Regions from separate parts of the Nissabacter sp. SGAir0207 genome, predicted to be linked through region 2. Evidence: predicted binding sites of a transcription regulator. Region 2 holds the regulator's gene; each other region holds the start of a gene.
What was found. The regulator Fur, encoded in region 2, represses iron uptake genes when iron is present. The targets are predictions, from matches to a motif close to ATAATAATGAGAACNACTATCAA.

Region 1: a site for Fur is predicted at 1,170-1,192, ahead of C1N62_RS06125 (TonB-dependent siderophore receptor). Genes of this name have one in related genera too.
Region 3: a site for Fur is predicted at 2,372-2,394, ahead of fhuA (ferrichrome porin FhuA). Genes of this name have one in related genera too.

What each region holds. Positions count from the first base shown of each region.
Region 1 covers NZ_CP028035.1:1,436,428-1,440,661, reverse strand. Annotated here, with positions in the region: gene C1N62_RS06125 (TonB-dependent siderophore receptor) at 1-1,145, opposite strand, end outside; gene yghU (glutathione-dependent disulfide-bond oxidoreductase) at 1,292-2,125, opposite strand; gene C1N62_RS06115 (ammonium transporter) at 2,226-3,641, opposite strand; gene C1N62_RS06110 (DUF1543 domain-containing protein) at 3,749-4,234, opposite strand, start outside.
Region 2 covers NZ_CP028035.1:2,731,453-2,735,686, forward strand. Annotated here, with positions in the region: gene C1N62_RS12100 (hypothetical protein) at 1-31, opposite strand, end outside; gene ybfE (LexA regulated protein) at 397-684, shown strand; gene fldA (flavodoxin FldA) at 1,001-1,528, shown strand; gene fur (ferric iron uptake transcriptional regulator) at 1,833-2,276, shown strand; gene C1N62_RS12120 (beta-N-acetylhexosaminidase) at 2,423-4,234, opposite strand, start outside.
Region 3 covers NZ_CP028035.1:3,139,446-3,143,679, reverse strand. Annotated here, with positions in the region: gene mrcB (bifunctional glycosyl transferase/transpeptidase) at 1-643, shown strand, start outside; gene C1N62_RS14095 (DUF1996 domain-containing protein) at 803-2,200, shown strand; gene fhuA (ferrichrome porin FhuA) at 2,423-4,234, shown strand, end outside.

The sequences.
Region 1 (4,234 bases), 1.3 Mb from region 2:
CCGGTGTCGAAGCTGCCGCGCAGGCCGGTGTTGCCCGCCACGGTGTCGGAGAAGTAAGGCACCGTCATGCGGCTCATGGTGGCGTCGCCGTCATCGCCCACCAGCGTCGGCGAACCATACTTGCCGTACTCGTGGTTGTGGCTCATGCCGAATGCGCCGTAGGCCGTCCAGTGCTCCGCCAGATCATACTCGCCCTTGAGCATACCGAACTCGCTCTCCAGATCGGTGTAGGCCCACTGCTGCCCGTAGTTGCCGGTGGCCTTCGGCACCTCTGGCACCGAGGTGGCGCTGCCGAGGTAGACCACCGGGCGGCCGCCGTGCACCGTCTGGCGCATCGCGCCGACGTCCAGCGAGCCGCGCAGGCGGTCGCCGCGGTAGTCCAGGCCGAGGCTGCCGCCGGTCAGGCGGCGCTTCTCGCCATCAATCGCCGTTTCGCCCTCGCGGTGGATCAGGTTGACGCGTGCGCCGAAGCGGTTGTCCTCACCAAAGCGGCGGCCGACGTCCAGCGATCCCCCTACCTGCGAGGAGGAGGTGTAGTCGAGGGAGACGCGGTTCAGCGGCGTGTCGTCCGCCCGTTTCGGCTCAATGTTGACGTTGCCACCGACGCCGGTGCCGCCGGGCGGTACGCCATTCAGGAAGGCGCTGGAGCCTTTGAGCAGCTCCACGCGCTCGGCGAAGAAGGTCGGCGCGATCTGGCGCGGCATCAGGCCATACAGGCCGCCAAAGGAGATGTCATCCGCCGCCAGCGAGAAGCCACGGATCACGTAGTTTTCGGAGAAGTTGCCGTAGCCGTAGCTGCTCTCAACGGAGGCGTCGTTGTCCAGCACGTCCGTCAGGGTGCGCGCCTGCTGATCCTGAATCAGTTTGGCGGTGTAGCCGATGATGCTGAAGGGCACGTCCTCGGCCTTCTGCTCACCGAGCACGCCGAGGCGGCCGCCGTTGGCGATCTGGCCGTCAAGGTAGGCGGGCACCAGATCGTTGCTGCCAGCGTTGAATTGGCTGTCGGGGGTAGTGGCATTGACCACCACGGTATCACCCTGCTGGCTGGCGGGGGTGCTCTCTGCGGCACTTGCCGCGCCGCTGAAGGCGAGCAGCGCAACCGCTACCCCGCCCGCGAGGGGAGTTTTTTTGAATAGTGTGTGCATGCGCATAATCCCTGATAAAAAGAAATGATAATTCTTATCATTATCACGCGCATTATTACGATGGTCGTGCCGCTTTGCAAGGCTCGCTGCCATGCGCGCCGGCGATTTTTCACCCCGGCGCGCATGGAACCCGTTCCAGCCGGGCGTTACTTCACTACCGCGTCAATGTCCGCGGCGTCATGGCGCTCGGCCAGCGTCTGGGTATTGACTACCCGCCCGCGCCGCACCGCCGGACGTTCGGCAATCTCCTGCGCCCAGCGCACCACGTGGGTGTAGCTGTCGGCATCGATAAAGGTCTTCGCCTCATACAGCTCGCCCAGCACCAGCCCGCCGTACCAGGTCCAGGTGGCGATGTCCGCGATGCTGTACTCCTCGCCCGCCAGGTAGCGGTTCTCCGCCAGACGCTGGTTCAGCACGTCGAGCAGCCGCTTGGTCTCCATGGTGAAGCGGTTGATCGGGTACTCCAGCTTCACCGGCGCATAGTGGTAGAAGTGGCCGAAACCGCCGCCGACGTAGGGGGCGGAGCCTTGCAGCCAGAACAGCCAGTTGAGCGCCTCGGTGCGGCCCGCCAGATTTTTCGGCAGGAAGCGGCCAAACTTCTCCGCCAGATAGAGCAGGATGGCGCCAGACTCAAACACCCGCACCTCTAGCTGGGCCGAGGTGTCGAGCAGCGCCGGGATCTTGGAGTTGGGGTTGACGCCGACGAAGCCGGAACCAAACTGGTCGCCATCGCCGATGCGGATGATGTGGGCGTCATACTCCGCGCCCTGCTCGCCGGCGGCCAGCAGCTCCTCCAGCAGGATGGTGACCTTTTTGCCGTTCGGCGTGCCGAGGGAGTAGAGTTGCAGCGGGTGCGTGCCGCGCGGCAGCGCCTTCTCGTGGGTCGCCCCGGCCACCGGGCGGTTGAGGTTTTTCCAGACGCCGGCATCGCTGCCTTCGTCGCGCCATACTTTCGGCGGCTGGTAGGTGTCGCTCATGATCTCTCCTTAATGGGTAACGGACTTACTCACTGTGCCGGTTTTCCGGCGCTCCGTTTAGGTTAGTGTGCGGCGCGCCGGATGGAGAAGAAATATGTGCGCCCTACCCCTGCCGGTAGCCCACCTCGCCGTGGCTGGTGAGATCCAGCCCGTCATACTCCGCCTCATCATCCACCCGCAGGCCGCGGTAGAGCCGCGCAACCAGCGCCAGCGCCAGCCAGCTGGTGACGGCGGAGAAGGCAATGCTGAACAGCAGCGCGCCGCCGTTGACCGCCAGTTGCTGCCACAGGCCGCGCCCGGCGACGAAGCCCAGCCCGCCGAGCGCTGGCAGCGCGAACAGCGGCGTCAGCAGCCCGCCGACCATGCCGCCCACGCCATGCAGGGCGAAGACATCAAAGGCATCATCGAGCTTCAGCCGCTGCTTGACCAGCGTGACGGCCAGCAGGCAGCAGGGCGCGGTGAGCAGCCCGACGCAGATCGCCCCAACCGGCCCGACGTAGCCGCAAGCCGGGGTGATGCCGACCAGCCCAGCCACCGCGCCGCTCACTACCCCCAGCAGGCTCGGCTTTTTCAGCAGCCGCCACTCCAGCCCCATCCAGGCCAGCGCGCCGCCGAACGCGCCCATCAGCGTGTTGAGCACCACCAGCATCGAGAAGCCGCCGACCGCCAGCGCGCAGCCGCCGCAAAACCCCAGCCAGCCAATCAGCAGCAGCGCACCGCCGGTCATGGTCATGGTCATGTTGTGCGGCGTCAGCGCCACCGAGCCGAACAGGCGGCGGCGACCAATCATCACCGCCGCCACCAGCGAGGCGACGCCAGCATTGACATGCACCACGTTGCCGCCGGCGAAGTCCTGCACCGACAGCGCCGCCATCCAGCCGCCGCCCCACGCCATGTGCGCCAGCGGGATGTAGTTAATCGTCGCCCAGATCGCCATGAACAGCAGCACCGCCGGGAACTTGATGCGCTCGGCAAAGGAGCCGGCGATCAGCGCTGGGGTGATGGCGGCGAAGGTCATCATAAAGAAGATGTAGGCGTACTCCGGCACGCTGCCGACCAGCGACTCCACGCTGATGTTTTTCAGCAGCAGCTTGTCCGGCCCGCCAAGATAGGGCTGCCACGCGCCGCCGTCGGCAAAGGCGAAGCTGTAGCCATAGAGCACAAACAGCAGCGAGACCAGCGCGGCGACGCTGAACACCTGCATCAGCACCGACAGCACATTTTTGCTCTGCGCCAGCCCACCGTAGAACAGCGCCAGGCCGGGCAGGCTCATCAGCAGCACCAGCACCGAGGTAAGGAAGACAAAGGCGGTATCCGCGCCGTTCAGGGTATCAGCGGCAAAGGCCGGGCTGGCGCAGAGCACCAGCGCAAGGGTGGTGAGCAGGCGGTGAGTCATTGGCATGGCGTCCCCCATCGTCAGGTTCCCTGCCGGGCGGCAGGCCTGTGAGCCAAGCACAAAGCGTGCCAGCGGCCTGCGCCCTTCACCGGTGAAGCGCGCCATCCGCCAGCCAAGGGTCAATGGGGTGAATCGCCCTGCCCCGCCATACTTCTATGCCCGCTTGCCGCGCGCACTTCACCGGCCAAAAAACCGGGCCGAGGCGGTGCCCCATTTTGCGGCATTCCGCCTCAAAGGCCGATCGGCTGGTAGCCCTGCCACGCTGGCCGGAATGGCTCGCCCTGCTCATAGGGGGTCAGGTGGATATAGTGCTCGCCAACCCGCTCCAGTAACAGGCAATTATCCACATCCTTCAGGTTATCTTTATGCTGGTACAGCGCGCCACTGAGCAGGGTAGCCAGCCCCTTGGCCTTCGCCTGTTTCATGTCCTCTGCCACAAACAGGTCAAAAGCATGCAGCTCCGCCAATGTGGAGGGGTGGTAGGCGCCAGCATTGACAAACCAGAGCCGTGGGCCACCCGCGGGCGGGGTGTCGGCGAGTGTGACGCGATAACCATCCGCCCAGGTGATGCGGGCATACCCATCAATATGGATCTTGTCGGCATCGCCAAACCAAGCCGCACGCAGCACTGGCCAGGCATCCTCAGGCCGCTCCACCGCAACAAACTGGATATCGTGCACTTCAATGTTTGACCGGCCGGCATTGCCGCCCACATA
Region 2 (4,234 bases):
CGCCCTGCGCGCCACATCCCCCTACCAACATGGCAATCATCACGGGTAAAAATGGTTTAAAATCTTTTATATCAAACATTTATGCTTAATCCCTGAGCAGAAGGCGCGTATTCTGTCAGGTTTTTCCACGTCTGGCACCTGCCGCCCCGATCGATCGCACGGAGTGAGAAACGGGGTGAAACGCCAACAGATGAAGCCGAACAGGCAGTTAGGCATTGTTCAGGCCGCGCGTGCTGGGGTATTATGGCGCGCTATGTCTTGCCCCGTCTGCGTCGGTTACGCCGCGCGGCGGCGGTAAAGTGGGTTAAGGTTGATTGACCTCAACATGTATTCACCGAGCCATCCGGCTGTGCTCAGGCACAGGCAGATGTTGACTCCTTAGTCGTACCTCTACCTATGGCAAAAGAACAAACGGATCGCACCACGCTGGATCTGTTCGCAGATGAACGCCGGCCGGGACGCCCAAAAACCAATCCACTCTCCCGTGATGAACAGCTCAGGATCAACAAACGTAACCAGTTGCGACGCGACAAGGTGCGGGGCTTGCGCCGGGTGGAGCTGAAGATCAACGCGGACGCCGTGGACGCGCTCAATAAGCTGGCGGAGCAGCAGAACATCAGCCGCAGCGAGCTGATTGAGCAGATGCTGCTGGCGCAACTGCGCAAGCAGCAAGACGACGCCTGACGGCCTGCCGGCGGTGACACGTTCGCCGCCAGCATGGCCCTGCCCCCTCCCCCGCCCTCCCTCACGCTTGCCCGCGGATGTCTTTGATCGCAGGGCACCAATGCAGGAAAAAAGCGCCGCAAGCACACAAAGGCGATAACACCCGCGCCATTTGGCCGATAGAATATTTGACCATTCTGGCTGTTGGGAAGCCGGCTGGCTCCCAGGGCGCGGCGGCGTGATGATGTTCACCCCGCGGTGACTTTGCTATCATCAGCAGCATCCGCACCTGTCAATGGCAGGTAAATTAATTAAGAACAAGAGGTTAAAGAATTATATGGCCGTAGTGGGAATCTTCTTCGGATCTGACACCGGAAACACTGAGAACATCGCCAAAATGATCCAGAAGCAACTGGGTGCCGATGTGGCGGAAGTGCATGACATCGCCAAGAGCAGCAAAGAAGATCTGGAAAAGTTTGACATCCTGCTGCTGGGCATCCCGACCTGGTATTACGGCGAAGCGCAGTGTGACTGGGATGACTTCTTCCCGACGCTGGAAGAGATCGACTTCAACGGCAAGCTGGTGGCGCTGTTTGGCTGCGGCGACCAGGAAGATTACGCGGAGTACTTCTGCGACGCGATGGGCACCGTGCGTGACATCATCGAGCCGCGCGGCGCGACGCTGGTCGGCCACTGGCCGGTAGCTGGCTACCACTTTGAGGCCTCCAAGGGCCTGGCCGACGACAGCCACTTCATTGGTCTGGCCATTGACGAAGACCGCCAGCCGGAGCTGACCAACGAGCGCGTCGATGCTTGGGTGAAGCAGATCTCCGAAGAGCTGAGCCTGGCCGAGATCATCGGCTAAGCCCCCTCACGGCCCGGGGTGTCGATTTCTGACCGAACGGGCCGGATTTATCCCGCCAGACGCCAAAAGATCGGCTACAAGTTTGTAACTTTATACAGTATCGGGGTACACTGGCGCCGGTGTATTTCCTATCCATCAACGCGTTGCAACAGTGCATTAACAGTAGCGCGAACGGCGTTAACAGGCGGCGTTTTCTTTTGAACCCGTGAGTTCTATAATGAGACGCAATTAAAACCGTTGCGCCGCCTGATGTCATAGGCTGTATGCCTCAACGTGAATAGCATAGTAACAGGACAGAATCCGCATGACTGACAATAACACCGCATTAAAGAAGGCCGGCCTGAAAGTCACGCTTCCCAGACTTAAGATCCTGGAAGTGCTGCAAGATCCGGAATGCCATCATGTCAGTGCGGAAGATCTTTATAAGAAGCTGATTGATATGGGCGAAGAGATTGGTCTGGCCACGGTTTACCGCGTGCTGAACCAGTTCGACGACGCTGGCATCGTGACCCGTCACAACTTTGAAGGCGGCAAGTCCGTATTCGAGCTGACGCAGCAGCAGCACCACGATCACCTGATCTGCCTTGATTGCGGTAAAGTGATTGAATTCAGTGATGAATCTATTGAGATCCGCCAGCGTGAAATTGCCAAGAAACATGGCATCAAGCTGACCAACCATAGCCTCTACCTCTATGGTCATTGTGAAGCCGGTGATTGTCGCGAAAACGAAGGTTTGCACGACAAGTAACCAACCTGCGGGACGCAGGACGCCCCCCGCAGTATAAAGCTCCCGTCAGCACGGGAGCGGCAGGCAACTGCCAGTGAAAACCGCATTGATGCGGTTTTTTTTCGCCTGTTGTCCGCCCGGCGCGCTGGCCGGGCGGGACCATATCGTCAGAGGGCGACCTCCTCACTGCGGCTGACGCGCTTGCCATCCGGGCTGAGAGTGCGCACCCACGCCTTCTCCCCTACCGTGGGCTTGGCTTGCGGGTTATACGCCTGCCAGTTTTTGCCATCCACGGAGTATTGGATAACCAGCCCCGGCAGCGCCACGTTTGCCTCCAGCACGCCGGTATTGATGCGCGCGCCCGGCACGGGCAGCCGGTAGGCGACACCCTGCCGATCCAGCTTCGCGATCTCACGCTGCCCCATCAGGTTGGCGAAGCGCTGCCAGTCGGCGGCCAGTTGGTCACGGTTGACCCAATGGGTCTTGCCGCCCTGGAACTCCCGGCCAGGCTGGTACGGCAGTTCCCAGTCGGCGCGGTGCCAGGCGCGCTCCGCCAGCACCATCAGGCGCGGGTAGATGCGGTACTCCAGGTCGCTGTCGGTGCGGATGGTTTCGCTCCACGCCTGCCCGGACATGCCGTGCGCGCCCGGCCACGGGGCATCGCCGCGGGCGGTGAAGGCGTTGCCGTCGCGATCAACGGAGGTCTCGGCGTTCTGCGGCAGGTTGTCCGGCGCGAAGCTGAAGATCTTGGCTTCATCGCTGGCGCGCGTGGCCCAGTAGTAACCCGGCTCACGGGCGCTGACCTCGTAGGGTTTGTCAAAGTAGAGGTAGTCAGGGTTGGAGAGGGTGATCTCATAACCCTTGGCTGCCCACTCGCCGGCGGTCTGCGCCCCGCCCCAGTAGAGCGTATCCCAGAAGTTCACCCCCACACGCGGGGTGGCGAAGGCGCGGGCATCTTTCGCATCCTTCAGGCCATCCTGCCAGGCCTGCATCCGATCGATGCCGTGCGCCTTGACCAGCTTGCTGACCTCAATGGCAAAGTAGCTGGAGAGGTGGTCAAAGGCCGTGGCCCCGCCCGATTTGACCAGCGTCTGGCACACCTGCGATTTCGACCACGGCAGATCCTCTTTGCTCAGGTCGATGGCCCCTTTCGTCGGGTCTGCTGGCGCTTTCAGATCTTGGTAGCCCGGCCCAAGGCGGATGTTTTTCGCCTCATCACCGCCAAAGTGCCAGGTGGTGAGCGGCTGCCCCGCCTCCCGGTGCATGGCAGCAATCTCGCCAATCACCTTGTCAACAAAGCGCAGCGACGACGGCATACAGGGGTTGAGGTAGCTGCGGCGATCGTAGTACTGCACCGAGGTAGTATTGGAGGTGTCGGTCGGGTCGAGCAGCCGGTAGGCCTCCGCCTCTTCCAGTTTGCCAGCCTGTTGCAACCGCTGGTAGCGTGCCTCCATCGAGACCACCGCCGCCCGCGCGTGGGCCGGCATGTCTATCTCTGGGATCACCTGAATCTGCCGCGCCTGCGCGTACTTCACAATCTCAATATAATCCGCCCGGCTGAAGTAGCCGCTGCCGTTGTTGTTGCTAAAGGGGCCAGATCCCAGTTGTGGTAGCAGGCAGCGCGTCTCTTTCAGGTCGTGGCAGCGCTTGCTGCCAATCTCCGTCAGCTCCGGCAGGCCGGGGATCTCAATGCGCCAGCCCTCATCATCACTCAAATGGAACTGGAAGGTGTTGAGCTTGTAGGCCGCCATCTCATCCAGCAGCCGCAACACTGCCGCCTTGCTGTGGAAATTGCGGCCCACGTCCATGTGCATCCCCCGGTAGGGGAAGCGCGGCGCATCCTCAGCCGTCAGCTGGGCAATGCGCTTCTCGCCGTTGACCGGCACCAAAGAGAGCAGTGACTGCACGCCGTAGAAGACACCGCTGTGGTCGAAACCCACCACCTCCGCGCCGCGCTCGCCAATCACCAGCCGATAGGC
Region 3 (4,234 bases), 410 kb from region 2:
CGTGCGCTCGGTGATTGCCGAGGATGGCTCGGTGCTCTACCAGAGCTTCCCGCAGGCCGAGCGCGCGGTACCGGCGCAGGCCGCCTACCTGACGCTCTACGCCATGCAGCAGGTGGTGAACGAGGGCACCTCGCGCGCGCTGGCGGTGAAGTACCCCGGCCTGCATCTGGCGGCCAAGACCGGTACCTCGAACGACCTGCGTGATAGCTGGTTCGCGGGCATCGACGGCCAGCAGGTGGCGATCACCTGGGTAGGCCGCGACAACAACGGCCCGTCGAAACTGTGGGGCTCCACCGGGGCGATGGCGCTCTACAGCCGCTATCTGGCAAACGGCACCCCGCAGCCGCTGGATCTGCAAGCGCCAGAGGAGATCAGCCCGATGGGCGTTGACTCCGCCGGTAACTTTGTTTGCGGCGGCGGTGGCGGCCTGACCGGTGGCGTGGTGCGCACCATGCCGGTCTGGACGGACGACCCGGACAGCCTGTGTCAGGCCAGTCTGGCGGCTCAACAGCAGCAGTGGCAGCAGCAACAGCAGCAGCAACAGGCGCAAGCGCCGCAGGGCCAGCCGCAGCAGGCACCGCAGGATGAGCAGAAGGACAGCGAGGGCGTCGCTGGCTGGATCAGGGAGATGTTCGGCCAGTAACTCCCCGCCTTGAGCCGAGAGGGTGTGATGCGTGTCAAACGCGCATCACACCCTTTTTTTATCAGCCTTATCAATGATTATCGCTGACCGTTGGTGATTGGCGTCAGTGCGGCGGGGCGCGGCACTCTCTGGGGATTCCCCCCATAGAAGGAGCCAACCATGAAACGCGCACTGCCCCTGCTACTGATGCTTATCTGGCTGAACCCCCTCCCACGCGCCGAGGCCGCCGAGGCCCAGGTTCACGTGGTGTGTGACTACAGCCACACGCTGCCCGATGACGCGGTCATGATGCCCGCGATGCCCGGTATGGCGATGTCCCATGACTTCTTCGGCAACACCCACACCAACGCCTACAGCACCAACGAGCAGCTGGTGGCGGATTTCTCCACCACCTGCAACAACCTGGCCGACCACTCTGCCTACTGGGCACCGTCGCTGCGCCTGCCGGATGGGCGGGTGATCCGCCCCGCCTACCAAAAGACCTACTACCAAGCCAGCAACGTGCAGGAGTTCCCGCTCAGCCCGTTCCCGGCCGGGCTGCAACTGCTGGCTGGCACCCACAACGGCACCTCGCCCAACAAGGTAGCGATTGACTACTTCTGCCAAGGGCTGGGCTACTCGGATGTGCCCAAGAGTCGCTGCCCGCCGCAGGCGGATGGCACGGTGCAGATGAACATCGCCATCAAATTCCCCAACTGCTGGGACGGCGTGACGCTCCACCCGGCGATTGGGGTCAGGAATGCGGATTACGCGGTGAACAACGCCTGTCCGGCGGCCTACCCGGTGAAACTGCCGACCGTCAACATGAACATCGCCTATCTGGTGCCCAACTCGCCGCCGATTGACATGACCAAGGTAGAGCTGTCGCTCGATCCAAAAATGGTGGAGGGCAAGGTGGTGGAGCAGTGGGGGTCGATCTACAGCGCCCACGCCGACTTTATGAATGGCTGGCCGGATCAGGCCTCTGACTACATGGTCAACCACTGCATGAACCGCGCGCTGGATTGCGGCCTGAATGTGCCGCTGGCCTATGAGCCAGCGTTGCAGGATGTGACCGTCAGCAATCAGGAGTCGGCGGAGAGCAACTTCGCGGGCAGCAGCACGCTGGTGGTGCAGGACAACTGGCAGAATGACCGCAGCAAAAACCGCGAGGAGGTGGGGCTGATCCAGTTCACCATCCCGGCGTGGCCAGCGGCGCTGGACATCGATACAGACACCTCCTTTATTTATAAGGTGCGGCTGTTTGGCAACAACGTCTCCGACAGCGCGTCGCGCCAGCTCTTCCTCTACCCGACCAGCAACGACTGGCAGGAGCAGGCGGTGACCTGGAACAGCCGCCCCAGCTGTGGCCGTGACGCCGACGGCAAAACGCAGGTGACCAGCAAACCCAGTTACCTCTATTTCAGCGTTGATGCCGCCGTGAAACGGGCGATTAAAAATAAGCAGGCCACCATCTCATTCTGCATTGGCGGCGAGCGGCAGGGACGTATTTACCATTTCGATGCCACCGAGAGCGGCAATCCACCGCTGCTGATATTGCTCGGCGTTAAAAAATAGTCATCAGGATAAAAAGTTTTATAAACCCGCGACATAAACGTTGCGGATTTTCTTATTTGCGTTAATGGAATTTAACCATGACGGGAATAAGGTGAATTCTTCACCCGCTTAGCAGGCGTCAGGCGCTTTCTGCTTGAGTTTAAAAATTCATCCGAATATGATTCGCTCTGCATAATAATAATTCTCGTTTACATTCCTGTTAACATCATTAGAGAAGCAACCATGCGCACACGCACACGTTCAGGCTTTACCTCAGCGGCTTCGTTCCCCCGTGGGAAAGTGGCGCTGGCCATTGCGGTAACACTCGGGCACGTCGCCCTGCCGGCCATGGCGGCCGACACGACCCAGACCAACGGCAACGACACCATTACCGTGGTGGGCAGTGGGCCGAATGTGGCGCAGGAGAGCGCATGGGGGCCAGCCGCGACCGTGGCGGCCAAACGCAGTGCCACCGGCACCAAGACCGACACCCCGCTGCTGAAGACGCCGCAGTCGGTCTCGGTGGTCACCAGCGAGGAGCTGGAGATGCGCCAGCCGGACTCGGTCAAGGACGCGTTGCGCTACACGCCGGGCGTCTTCGCCAGCCGTGGTAGCTCCGAGGCGCTGGATGTGGTGGCGATTCGCGGCTTTAGCTCGGTCAACACCAACCAGTACCTCGACGGCCTTAAGCTTCAGGGCGACAACTACAATGAAGCCGCGATGGACCCCTATATGCTGGAGCGCGTGGAGCTGATGCGCGGCCCGGTGTCGGTGCTGTATGGCAAGAGCAACCCCGGCGGCATCATCTCGATGGTCAGCAAGCGCCCGACCACCGAAACCCTGCGTGAAGTGCAGTTCTCGATGGGCACCGACAACCTCTACCAGACCGGCTTTGACTTTGGCGGCGCGCTGGATGACAACGGCGTCTACTCCTACCGCCTGACCGGCGTGGCCCGCAGCCAGGATGCCCAGCAGGAGCTGGTGAACGAGAAGCGCTACGCCATCGCCCCGGCCTTTACCTGGCATCCGGATGACCGCACCACCTTCACCTTCCTGAGCAACTTCCAGAATGAGCCAGACACCGGCTACTACGGCTGGTTGCCGCGTGAGGGCACCGTGGTGCCTTACACCGACGCCAACGGCCAGGCGCGCAAGCTGCCGGTGGACTTCAACGAGGGGGAGGCGAGCGACACCTACTCCCGCAACCAGAAGATGGTGGGCTACAGCTTCGAGCATGGCTTTGACGACACCTGGACGGTGCGCCAAAACCTGCGCTACAGCATGATCAACAGCCACTACATCGGCCACTACGGCACTGGCTACAGCGCGCCTGCCACCATCAACCGTGGCTACGTGGACTCCAGCGAGAAGCTGAATAACTTTAGCGTCGACACCCAAGGGCAGGCCAAATTCGCCACCGGCGACGTGGATCACACCCTGCTGGCGGGCGTGGACTACATGCGGATGCGCAACGACATCAATGCCGACTACGGCACCACCGGCGGCATCAACATGACCGCGCCGCAGTATGGCAATGATGACTACGACATCAACTTCCGCTACCACATCCTCAACCGTCAGGAGCAGACCGGCCTCTATGTGCAGGATCAGGCGGAGTGGAACCACTGGCTGCTGACGCTGGGCGGCCGCTATGACTTCGCCAAGAGCACCGTGCTGACCCGCAGCGACAACACCACCGACAAGCGCCGCGACGAGCAGTTCACCTGGCGCGGCGGCCTGAACTACCTGTTCGACAACGGCATCTCGCCTTACTTCAGCTACAGCGAGTCCTTCGAGCCGGTCAGCGGCACCAGCCTGAGTGGCAGCGCGTTCGATCCGTCCCACGGCAAGCAGTATGAGGCCGGGGTGAAGTACATCCCGGAGAACCAGCCGATCAGCCTGACGGCGGCGGTCTACCAGCTGACCAAAGACAACAACCTGACCGCCGACCCGGCTAACTCTCTGTTCAGCGTCCAGACCGGCGAGATCCGCTCGCGCGGCGTGGAGCTGGAGGCCAAGGCGGCGGTCAACGCCAACATCAACCTGATCGCCTCC